2 linked regions of the Pigmentibacter sp. JX0631 genome follow. The protein of the gene in region 1 interacts with the protein of each later gene in a pairwise test. Links are inferred from orthologs where the notes say so. Each region holds a gene or a part of one and is shown on either strand. Other genes may lie near its edges.

The links.
Region 2: the proteins of lpdA (region 1) and QEJ31_RS07135 interact in binary tests that used the Escherichia coli proteins (3 or more experiments, as listed by UniProt). The link is inferred for Pigmentibacter sp. JX0631 from one-to-one orthologs.

Annotation. Positions count from the first base shown.
Region 1 is NZ_CP123622.1:3,149,786-3,155,592, forward strand. The notes cover bases 2,934-5,807. They hold lpdA (dihydrolipoyl dehydrogenase), read left to right. Parts: upstream 2,934-3,605; coding sequence 3,606-5,009; downstream 5,010-5,807. Other genes in these bases: yihA (ribosome biogenesis GTP-binding protein YihA/YsxC), read right to left, coding at 2,934-3,482; QEJ31_RS13665 (dihydrolipoamide acetyltransferase family protein), read left to right, coding at 5,058-5,807. Outside these bases: QEJ31_RS13635 (HAMP domain-containing sensor histidine kinase), read right to left, coding at 1-309; QEJ31_RS13640 (hypothetical protein), read left to right, coding at 523-1,014; QEJ31_RS13645 (hypothetical protein), read right to left, coding at 1,017-2,003; QEJ31_RS13650 (tRNA (cytidine(34)-2'-O)-methyltransferase), read right to left, coding at 2,189-2,815; more of yihA, read right to left, coding at 2,799-2,933. UniProt on the Escherichia coli protein: Lipoamide dehydrogenase is a component of the glycine cleavage system as well as of the alpha-ketoacid dehydrogenase complexes.
Region 2 is NZ_CP123622.1:1,631,479-1,638,149, forward strand. Bases 709-3,749 are described here. They hold QEJ31_RS07135 (UvrD-helicase domain-containing protein), read left to right. Parts: upstream 709-1,085; coding sequence 1,086-3,413; downstream 3,414-3,749. Other genes in these bases: QEJ31_RS07130 (N-acetyltransferase), read left to right, coding at 709-1,053; rpe (ribulose-phosphate 3-epimerase), read left to right, coding at 3,430-3,749. Also shown: QEJ31_RS07125 (diacylglycerol kinase family protein), read left to right, coding at 1-269; more of QEJ31_RS07130, read left to right, coding at 295-708; more of rpe, read left to right, coding at 3,750-4,101; QEJ31_RS07145 (polyprenyl synthetase family protein), read left to right, coding at 4,137-5,132; QEJ31_RS07150 (pitrilysin family protein), read left to right, coding at 5,134-6,468; QEJ31_RS07155 (2-oxoglutarate and iron-dependent oxygenase domain-containing protein), read left to right, coding at 6,469-6,671. UniProt on the Escherichia coli protein: A helicase with DNA-dependent ATPase activity. Unwinds DNA duplexes with 3'-5' polarity. Translocates on single-stranded DNA with 3'-5' polarity. Initiates unwinding more efficiently from a nicked substrate than double-stranded DNA.

The DNA.
Region 1 (5,807 bases):
TGTAATTGCACAGAGATCTGAAGTAAGCTGAAAAAAAACGAAATTAATGGAGATAATTTTTAATTTATGCGCTAGAAAAAATGCCCCCATATTTAAAATACTTAAATTTAACAGCGTTAGAATGTATAAAAGAATAAATTGTGGTTGTATCCATTCAAATTTTATAACAAAGTACAGAAGTATTAATAACAAAAATATTGCTATCCAGCGTAAATGAATCAGCCAAAATAATTTTGTTCTTTCTTCGTCAGGAAAACTGTAGTCAAATAAAAAACACTTAACCTTTTGTATAAATTGTTTAAAATCCATTTTTTACCTAATCTTAATTGTTAACTAGCTTTTCTGTTAGTCAGATAGTATCTTTAGCTTACCTTAAGATATTTACCAAGTTTTATTATTGAAAAAGCTTTTTTAGCGCAATGATTTGTTGCACTATGATAGAGTTTGCTCCTTTCTTTTTTTCGTTTTGAAAGTTAAAAGTTTAATGTTTTGAATAGTTTTTTTTGTTACTAGGAGTTATGAATGTCGAATTTTACTAAAATATTCTTATTATTAGGTATCATTGTTGCTGTTATTGCTTTAGTTTTATTATTTTTTAAAAAAGGTGAAACGAAACCTTTAATTGAAATTTCTATGCATTTAGCAACATATGATAAAAAATCAGGAAATGTTGAAAATTTGTCTCCTAACCATAACCAAAAAGCGTTTGGTATTCTGCAGTTTTTTTCGAAACCAAATTCAAAAAATATGAGTCAATCCATTTTGTGCGTACAAGATCATCAAATTGTTGATAAAATAGACTTGTATATGCCTGATATGGGGCATGGAAGTCAGCCTCCAACGATTGAAAAAACAGATATACCAAGTAATATAAGATCCAAAGCCTCATCTGAAATACAACTAGGCTGTTTTAAGCTTGATAATATGCAACTATTTATGACGGGAGATTGGCAAATAAGGGTGTTTTATCAAAATGGAAATCTTGGCCTTTTCGATTTAAAAATAATAGAATAGTTTTATATATTTTTTAAATAATTTAAATCTTCAAAAATGGCTAAAGCAGTTTGCAAGGGCCCAACTCCATTTCCTCTAACAACATGAGTTTTTTCACGGCCTAAATTAAACGAATATGAAACGCAATCAGATGAGCAATAAAGTGGGGAGTGCTCTTCAATTTCAAGGTATGATAAATGAATTGCACCTTCAGCTTGTGCAGAGCAAATTAGGCGTGTTGTTTTTCCTTTAGCTTTTCTGTAACGGATAAGATCTGGATCAATTTCCTTTAAATTTTGGAGAAAAATAGAAGAATCATATTTATACCCAAATATTGCATTTGCTGCTATATTAATAGAAATAAAGGCATTTTTAGCAATTAATTCGTCTTCAATAGAATATTCAAAAATTCTTTTTTCTTTCCCAAAATTTATTGCATTTTCTAAACTCTCTCCTTTTTCTATCAGCTCAATTAAAAATGTACTTACTGGATGACAATTTGCGCTAAAGGACAAACACTTGTTCCTGAGTAATTCTAAATTACTTTGCAGATATCTTCCTATTCCATTTAAGGCAGCATTGATTCCTATATTTTTTGAATATTCTGTGAGTAAAATATCAATTCCATAAAATAATGTATCTCTTGCAGAGAAAATAACTTTGTTATTTTCTCTTAATATTTTTTCGTAAAAATTGTAATTATTGTGGGAATTTAAAAGTTTTGTTTCTTGTGAGTCAATTATTATATTTGGTCTATTTGCAGTATCAAGAAAGTCATAAAAATTATTGCTAGAGATATATACATTTAGGTTTTTTTTTTCGTGTTCCTTAATATTTAGTATTTCAGAAATGTTTAAACCAGTTGGATCACTAATTGTTGATTTAGAATCAGACGCCTCTGTTACCTTAAATTCATTTTTATTTAGATTTTTTAACACAGCACAACCAACCTTACCTACACCTTTAATTTGAATGGGAATTAATTTATCTGATATACTGTTAAAAACCATAATTTTCTCCCAATAATGAAGAATAAACATAATTGAAATATAGTAATAAAAGAATAAAGCATGAATTAAAAAAACAAGGAATAAACTAGAACTTGGGACAGATAGGAAAAAATCCTAATCAAAACAAAATTTTATAATTAAAAATATTAAAAAAAATAAAATATGTCAATTCATTTCAAAAAATATCAACTTTGGATTTTTGCAATTGCTACGTACATCACTATAGAAACAGTATTGGAAAGATTTAAACTTCTTACTCCCGTATTAAACATTGGTATTGTTACAATCTCAGCATTTCCTTGCGATATTTCTTTTTGCATAACCTCTTTCGGGATTCCAAAAGTTTCAGCCCCAAAAACAAGTAAATCTCCTGGCTGAAATTGAAAATCATATGGAGATTTATTGCCACCAGTTTCGACAAAAATGATTCTTCTTTTTTTTCTTGTCGATAAAAATAAATCCCAACTTTTATGTAAGTAAACTGAAACGTGTTCCCAATAGTCAAGACCTGCACGGCGTAAAGCTTTTTCAGTGATATGAAACCCCATCGGTTCAATAAGATGGAGAGTGCAACTAAAGGCGGCGCACATGCGGGCAATTGTTCCTGTATTTGGAGGAATTTGCGGGCAATAAAGAACCACTTCAGGGTGAAATTTTAATAATTCTTCTTTCACTTCTGGATATAAATAACCTTGTTTATCAAAGGAAAGTTTAGGTTTAGACTGAATAATTATATCATCTTTATCTAATAAAGTTTCACCTAATTGATACATGAGTTTACCAGTGTACTCAGGCTCATTGTGGGATGTCATTTTCTTCATCCTCTAAATCTTTTTCTAGTGCATCAAGCATTCCTGAAATATTTTTAAATATATCATTTAAACCCAATTTTTTGTCAGAACTTGTTGTAATTACTTGGCTTGGATGCAGTGCGAGTTTTTTTGCATGAATTTCTCTTAATTGTTGCCATTTGCTTTTATGTACTTTGTCGCATTTTGTTTGAATACAAATAACTTTTAACCCTAGTTTTTGAAACCAACGAGATAAATTTTCGTCCTCTGGTTGAATATCTCTACGAATATCAATTAAAATAAAGATTGCAAAAAGTCCTGTTCTTTCTTCAAAGAAATTTTGCATTTCTTTTTCCCAATGAGCTTGGGTTGTTAGTGCTGATTCTGCATAGCCATAACCCGGAAGATCAACAAGAAAAAAAGTACCTTTTTCAGCTGAAAATAAATTAATAGTTTGAGTTCTCCCAGGAGTATTACTTACTCTAGCGAGTTGTTTTTGTCCTCCGACAAAATTTATTAAAGAACTTTTTCCAACATTACTTCTACCAACCAATGCGAATTCTGGCGCGGAAGATGGGGGTAAATCTGAGTTCTTAAGCCCCGAACAAATAAAATCAATTCGCAGGGGGGTTTTCTTTTCTGATAAAGACAATATAAAATCTTGATTTGGTAGTTTAATCTCGCGCATGGGGGACTTTTCCTTTCCCGAGGTTGCGTTTTACGATGGGCAAGACTACATACAAACAGCGGGAGATTCCAAGTGTCTTTTTAGGATATTTTTAGGATTAATATCTTTGGAGGAAAAAATTTAATGTCTACGAATTATGATTTAATTGTTATTGGAAGTGGTCCAGCTGGTTATGAAGGTGCTGTCTATGCATCACAGTTTGGCTTAAAAGTGGCAATTATAGAAAAAGATCAAACCCTTGGGGGAACTTGCTTGAATGTTGGCTGTATCCCTGCAAAATCAATGCTGCAATCAGCACTCATGTTTGATAAAGCTAAAAAATTTGCAAGCTACGGAGTTAAAATAGCTGGTGCAGATAAAGCTGAACTTGATTTCCCACAAGTGAATAAAAGACGTGATGAAATTGTTAAGAAAATGACTAGTGGTGTCAGTTACTTAATGAAAAAAAATAAAGTAGATGTCCTTCGTGGTTTTGGAACAATTACTGGGAAAGGACAAGTAGAAGTTACAGCTGATGGGAAAAAAACATCTTATACTTGCAAGAATATATTAATTGCGACTGGCAGTAGAGCTCGCCATTTATCACATATTAAAGTTGATGGAAAAAATATTGTCACCTCCGAAGAAATTTGGGCATGGGATAAAGTTCCTGAAACTATGGCAGTTCTAGGTGGTGGAGTAATTGGATGCGAATTTGCTTCAGCTTATGGCCGTTATGGAACCAAGGTAACAGTTTTAGAAATGGCAGATCAAATTTGTCCAACAGAAGATCATGAAACTGCAGCTGAATTAACTAAGGCATTAAAAAAACAAAATTGTGAAATTTTAACAAGCACTAAGACAAAATCTGTGACTGCTAAAGGTAACAAAGTTGAAGTTATGATTGAAGGAGAAAACTCTCCCCGGGTTTATGAAAAAGTCTTGTTAAGTGTTGGACGTGCACCTAATGTTGAAAATATTGGGTTAGAAAAAGTTGGTGTTAAGCTAGATGAACGTGGGTTTATTGCGGTTGATTTGAAAACTTATCAAACAAATGTTCCCGGTATTTATGCAGTAGGTGATGTCATTCCAACGCCACAATTAGCTCACACGGGCTCTGCTGAAGCATTATTTGCAGTTGATATCATTGTTGGGAAAAAACGTCATCCAATTAATTATTTAACTAATCCTGCTGCAATTTATACTTATCCAGAAATTGCAAGTATTGGATATACTGAAAATCAATTAAAAAAAGCTGGCAGAGAATACAAATCAGCTAAGTTCCCATTTTCAGCAATTGCAAAAGCACATATTGATGATGTTGCTGATGGTTTTGTAAAAATATTAACTGATTCGAAATATGGTGAAGTTTTAGGCGTTCATATTGTAAATCCAAAAGCAAGTGAAATGATCTCAGAATTTGCATTAGGTAACAATTTGGAAATGACTATTGAAGAGTTGGCTCATACCATTCATCCACATCCAACTGTGTCTGAAGTTATAAAAGAAGCTGCTCACACTGCAATGGGACATCCAATTAATATATAATATATTCATTTTTGATTTAAAAAACTGATACGAAAAGGATGTTTGTATATGGCAACTCAGAATGTGCTTATGCCTCAAATGGGTGAATCTATTCAAGAAGGAACACTAACCCGCTGGCATAAAAAGTTAGGTGAGAAAGTTCAGAGAGAAGAAATTTTATTTGAAATATCTACAGACAAGGTAGATACAGAAATTCCATCTCCTGTTACTGGCGTTCTTGTCCAAATTTTAGCAAAAGAAGGCGAAACGGTTAGTGTAAATTCTGTAGTTGCGGTCATTGATGATGCTGCAACTCCGGGTGCAGTAGCTGAAGCTCCAAAAGAAGAAAAAGTAACAAAACAACCGCAACAAACTGTTCAAGTTGCCAGCAAAGATGTTGAGACAAGTAATGATGGTACTCAAAAAGTTTATGCGAGTCCTTTAGCAAGAAAAATGGCAGAAGAACACGCTTTAGATTTATCCAAAGTACAGGGATCTGGTGAAGGTAACAAAATTGTTAAAAACGATGTCCTTGCTGCATTAGAATCTAAAACAGTTTCTCCATTAGTCGCTTCTGCGGCAGCAGCTGCTACTGCTCCTGCTGCAAAGGCGAGTTCAGATCATCTCAAATCAACAGGTGGTGGTTCTGAGGGAATTGTTGATGGTGTAAGAGTAAATCGTGTACCAATGACTGGAATGCGTAAGAAAATTGCAGAACATATGGTAATGAGTAAAAGAACAAGTCCACATGTTACTTCAGTAATTGAAATTGATCTGCAAAAAATAGTTGATGTGCGTGCAAAATTTAAAGATAAATTT
Region 2 (6,671 bases), 1.5 Mb from region 1 along the record:
TTAAATTAGGCGATGAATATGCTGAAATGATAGCCATTTCAGAAAAAGGCAAAAAACTTATCAAGGGCGCTCTAAAGTCTTTGATGGGAGGTGATATCTATAATTTACCTCATGTCTATTCTGTTAAATTTAAACAAGCACATATCACTTCTTACGAAAATAGCCTTTATTCATTAGATGGAGATCTGCTAGATTCAAAAGATGGAAAAATTGAGATTGAAATGGGACCAAATTTTGTGTTTTGCTCCCCTTATGAAATAGCTAAATAAGATTATTTAGTTAAAAAGGGTATTTATGACTGCAAAAGAAAAAAAGGAAAGAGAAGAGGCAAAAGAAGAAAAGAAAAATGTTGATTCAAAACGCAGTTTCTCTATTCGAGAGATGGAAATTCAAGATCTAGCCGAAGCATATAACCTTGGGGAAACGTGTTTTAGAGCTGATTTATGGCCTATGCTCTACAGAGGATGGGATGAATATGAAGTTACAAGCATGTTCAATACAGACGGTGATTATTGCTTAGTAGCAGAAAATGATGACTTTCAAAAAGGAATAGATGCTGAAGACGAAAGAATTGTAGGATTTGTTCTTGGCACAGTCATGTCAAAGCCAGGAACGGCTTGGAGCTACGGCTATATTGTCTGGCTTTGTGCACACCCAAACTGGCAAAGGGAAGGCGTTGCAAGCAAGCTAATAGATAAAGTTGTTGAAGCCTTTGTTGAAAATGAAGGTGTTCGAATTATTATGGCTGATACAGATCCAAGCAATAATAGAGCTGTCCAATTCTTCAAAAAGAAAGGTTTTGATCAAGAACATCAGCATGTCTTTTTAACTTCTAATATTGAAAATAACCCTTTATATTCTGATTTGTTACATAAATCTCGGGCAGCGGCTCTTGAAGAACAGTATTTGAAAAAAATTAGAAGACTAGCTATAGGTTCATCAGGGCTAGCAGCCGTGAAAAATCTTAAAAGGAAAAATATAAATAGTAAAAATGAACCTAACAAAAATAAAACTGCAAAACGTAAAAAGAAAAAATCTAAAAAAAAGAAATGATATTTTTCTGTCAATATATATAGGAAACTTCAATGCTTAAAGAATTAACCTCACTTGATCTATCATTATTAAATAAAGCTCAATACCAAGCTTGTATTCATAAAGATGGGCCGGCTGTTGTTTATGCTGGAGCAGGAAGTGGTAAAACTAGAGTTATTTGTTCAAGAATAGGTTGGCTAATAACAATAGAAAAAGTTCCAGCTTCATCTATTTTAGCAGTCACTTTTACCAACAAAGCCGCTAAAGAAATGAAAGAAAGAATCAATGAATATATTGGAGAACGTAATACAAAGAATTTAATTATTTCAACCTTTCATTCATTTTGTGCGCGTTTTCTAAGAATATATTCCTCCCAAGCCGGATTTCAGCCAGGTTTTACAATATTTGATGATAATGATCAAAAAAGTTTGTTAAAAGATTTATTAAAACAATTAAATATTCCAGATAAATTGTTATCAGTAAGTACAGTAAAATCTAAAATTGATAAAATTAAAAATTTAGGATTAACTCCTGAAGAATATTTAAGAGAAATAAAAAATAATGCTGATATTATCACTAAAGAAAATCAATACCAATTAAAACAATTTGGCGAATACTACGACCCAGAACTCATTCAAAAGGTATATGATTTATATCAAAGAAATTTAAAAAAACAAAACGCTATGGATTTTAATGATTTATTATTAGAAATGTATAAATTATTAGAAAATAATAATTCCGTTTTACAATCAATGCAAAATCGTTTTAAGTATTTTTTAATTGATGAATTTCAAGATACAAACCCTATACAATTTAAATTAATAAAAATTTTATGTTCTCATACCAATAACTTATTTATAGTTGGAGATGATGACCAAAGTATTTATTCTTGGCGTGGAGCTGAGCCTTCTTTTATTCTTAATTTCGATAAAGAATATAAAAATGTTAAAGTATTCAAATTAGAAGAAAATTATCGAAGCTCTGATAAAATAATTGGAGCTGCAACAAGCGTTATAAAAAACAATTACAAAAGAGCCGATAAAACTATTTTTACTAATAAAATAAATGGCACAAAAATTAAGTTCAAATCATGTGAAGACCCCTATTCTGAAGCAAGATATATTGCTAATGAAATATATTCTGCAGTCCAAAATAATGAAGTTTTCTCTAATTTTTGTATTTTATATCGAACAAATGCGCAGAGCCGTTCTTTAGAAGATGAACTAAGAAGAAGAATGTTACCTTATATTATTTATGGCTCAGTTCGGTTTTATGAACGTGCAGAAATTAAAATATTATTGGCTTATTTAAAATTAATAATAAACTCTACTGACGAAGCATCTCTTCTAAAAATAATAAATACACCGCGTCGAGGTTTTGGAGAAAAAGCTGTTCAAAAATTAAAAGAACTATCACTTCAGAAAAATGAAAGTATGTTAAAAACGCTTACAGAAGTAGTTTATGGAACTTTAGAAAATGATTTATCTCGATCTTTATCTGGTGTAAAAGATTTCATAATGAATTATCAAAAATGGAAAAATAACATTTTAGAACATAACAAACCTTCAGTTACTTTAGCTCAAATTGTTTCTGATATTAATTTTGAAATTTATCTTAAATCTACTCATCCTGAAGATTTTGATGAACGCTGGCTAAACGTTATAGAATTAAAAAATGCTCTTATAGAATTTGAAAACACTGAAAATGAAGAACTGCTTGAAGAAAAAAATGGGTTAGAAAAATTAAGTCTTTTTATTGAACAAGCTATGCTTACTATTGAGCCAACAGTTTATAATGTGCAACAAGGCAGTGCAAATGCAATTACTCTAATGACAATTCATTCCGCTAAAGGACTTGAATACCAAAATATATTTTTAGCGGGTTTGGAAGAAGGAGTATTGCCACATCAAAATTCCTTGGATTCACCTGAAGCAATTGAAGAAGAGCGTCGTTTAATGTATGTAGCAGTCACTAGGGCTAAAAACAATTTAGTGATAACAAATTGCAAAAAAAATAGGTATAAAGATTTTTTACCTGCTCAAGAAAGCCGTTTTATTAGCGAAATACCAGAAAAATATATCGATATCCTAGATCATACTGGAAATATCAAAAAAGAATTTGGTAAAATATCAAGCACAAATAAATTTATTGATAAACCGAGAATATTTAAAGGTGATGAACTTTTAAATGAACAAAAAATTGAATCTGGAAATGAAGAACATATTTGGAGAAAAGGACAACGAGTCACTCATAAAGTATTTGGTGAGGGTATAATTAGAGAGATAGAAAAAAGTTCACAGGGATATAGATTGAAAATCAAATTTGAAAAAAATAATGTTGGTGAAAAAACCTTAATTCACACCTATGTTAATCCCATTTAATATAAAAGGTATTTAAATGAAATCAGAAATAAAAGTTTCACCCTCAATTGCTGCTGGAAATTTAATGCGTTTAGAAGAAGAAGTTAAACGACTTGAAGAAAGTGGTGCTGATAGCATCCATTTTGATGTTATGGATGGCCACTTTGTACCATTATTAACTATAGGTATACCATTTATTGAACAAATGCGTAAAATTACTAATATGAAATTAGACGTACATATTATGGTAACAAATCCAGATAGTGTTTTTCAAGATTATTTAAATGCTGGGGCTGATATTTTAACTTTTCACCAAGAATCTGCTATTCATCCTCACCGAATTTGTATGAAAATTAAGGAAACAGGTAAAAAAGCAGGCATCGCCTTAAATCCAGGAACAAATTGGAATACTATAGAATATCTCTTGCCTGTCTTAGATCAAATAACAATCATGTCTGTAAATCCAGGTTTTTCTAGACAAATGCATCTTCCATTGGTTCACAAAAAAATTTCTGCACTTGCAAAATATAAAAAAGATAACGATTTAAAGTATGATATTATGGTTGATGGAGGAGTTAATTCTGAAAATGTCTACCTTTTGAGACAACTAGGAACAGATATTGTTGTTGCTGGTGGGGCAGTTTTTAATTACGAGAATTATACTGAAGCAATTCTTAAAATTAAAAAAGCCTCAATAACAAAACTTTAAAGCAATTTAAATAGAGATGGAATTAAATAAAAAACATGTTACCTAAATTTTATGCTACAATTAAAAATGATTTAGAAATACTAGAATCTAAACTGATAGAATATCTTCTCACACCTAATAAACCTACCAATCAAGTCTTATCACACATTTTTTCTTCTGGTGGTAAAAGAATAAGACCAGCCATATTTTTATTGTGTTCTCAATTAATAGATTATGAAGGGGAATTTAAATTTCCAATAGCTTCAGTATGTGAATATATCCATACTGCAAGCCTTTTGCACGATGATGTCATTGATAATTCTTCCTTAAGAAGAAATAAACCGACAGTAAATTCCATTTGGGGCGATGAAACGGCTGTATTATCCGGAGATTTAATCTATTCTGCTGCATGTAGACTGATGGTCAAAACTAGATCTTTAGAATTAATTGATGATTTTGCTGAATGCATTCGTTTTATGAGTGAAAGCGAATTATTTCAATTAGAATTACTTTGGAAAAAAGATACTTCTTTATCTGATTATGAGCGAGTTGTTGCAGGAAAAACAGCTATATTATTTCAAGCGAGTGCAAAAACTCCTTGCTACTTAAAAAATACTTCCCAAGAGTTGGCAACACATTTTGCAAATTTTGGTAAATTTTTAGGATTTGCATTTCAAATTTTTGATGATTGTCTTGACTATGAAGGAAACGAAGAACTACTAGGTAAACCTGTAGTAACTGATTTATTAGAAGGAAAAGTTACTTTACCTTTAATATATTCTCTTCAATCTGAAAATAAAAATCTTGATATTATTGTTTCATCAGTTTTAGAAAATGGGAAAATATCTTCAGAAGAAAAATCAAAGTTACTTCTTCATGTAAAAGAATGTGGTGGTTTAGAAAAGTCTTTTAATTTAGCTGAACTCTATTCTCAAAAAGCAAGAGACGCTCTAAATGAAATAGCAAAATTATTAATACTTTCTGAAAAACAAAAATTAGCTTTAGATGCTTTAAATCAAATTACTTATTTTGTTTTAAATAGAAAGAATTAAAATGCTTACATATAAAATAAACAAAAAAACATTAAAAAACGGTCTGCAATTTTTTTATTGCCATACTCCAGACACTGTTAATTTTGAAATTTCAATGCATATTAATACTGGTGCTCGTGATGAAATAGAAGAAACAAATGGAGTTTCTCATTTTCTAGAACACATGATGTTTCGTGGCTCTAAAAAATATCCTAATTCACTTGAATTAGCTAAAGCAATGGAGTCTTTTGGTAGTGAAACAAATGCAATGACAGGCGTTGAACACACTTCTTATTGGATAAAGGGAGACTCAGAAAAAACTTTAGAAGCGATTGAATGTTTTTCTGACTTTTTCTTACACCCCAATTATGCTGATTTAGAAATAGAAAGATCAGTTATTTTACAAGAAATGGCTTCTGATTTTAATGAAGCCGGTGATAGTATTGATACAGAATCCTTATCAATGTCTACATTATTTGCAAATCATCCTTTAGGTAACCCTATTATTGGTAGTGAGCATATTGTTAAAAAAATCTCAGAAAAAGAGCTCTCAGCTAAAAGACGGGATTTTTACACCCCTGAAAGATGTGTTCTAACAATTTGTACCTCTAAATCTGAACAAGAAGTTACAAATTATGTTGAAAAATATTTCGGTCATATTTGGGAACATAATAATAATTCTAATCCAAATAGAATATTTGCAGATAACTTCATCCCTCAATTATCGCAATTAAAAAAACCGCAAAATGCTTTATGCTTACAAAATAATCCTGATAATCAATTTGCTATAAAAATTATTTTTCCAACATCTGGTGGATTAACAGAAGAAATTGTATTAATTACTTTTCTCCAAAGATTACTTGATGATGGTATTTGTACCAGGCTACCAGCAAATATAAGAGAAAAATATGGATTAGTTTATGATATTAGTTGTGATACACAATTTTTTAAAGAAATTGGAACTTTCAGTATTGATGCTACTGTTTCAGAAGATAAAATAAATGAACTACTTGAAAAGCTATCTGTTGAATTAAAAAACATAGTAACAGAAAAACCTTTAGAATCAGAAGTTAATCATATAAAGTTTCGTTATAATTTTGATTTAAAACAAATTAAAGAAACTCCTTTCCGTTTACTAAATAGAGAAGCTACCGCATATTTTATGGATTCAAACTTATCAGTTGATGATGAAATTAAAATAGTTCAATCTATAACTCCCGATTTAGTTTTAAAAATTGCGAAAAAAGTTTTTGGCTCTGCTAGAAGAGGTTTTGTTTTAATAGGTCCCAAAGCTAGAAAAAAACGAGATCAGGTAGAAAAACTATTAAGCGTATTTGATAATATTAAGGAAATTTAAATGAAACAGGTTCCTATTACTAGCATTGAAGAATATATTAAAGGTTCAGATAGAGATAAAAATAATTTCATAATAAATTTTGGAAAAGCAATACAAGAATTTGGCTTTGTTATTGTTGAAGACCATGAAATAGAAAATACTTTAATTGATAATTGTTACGAACAAGCTAAACAATTATTTGATTTATCATTACAAATAAAAAA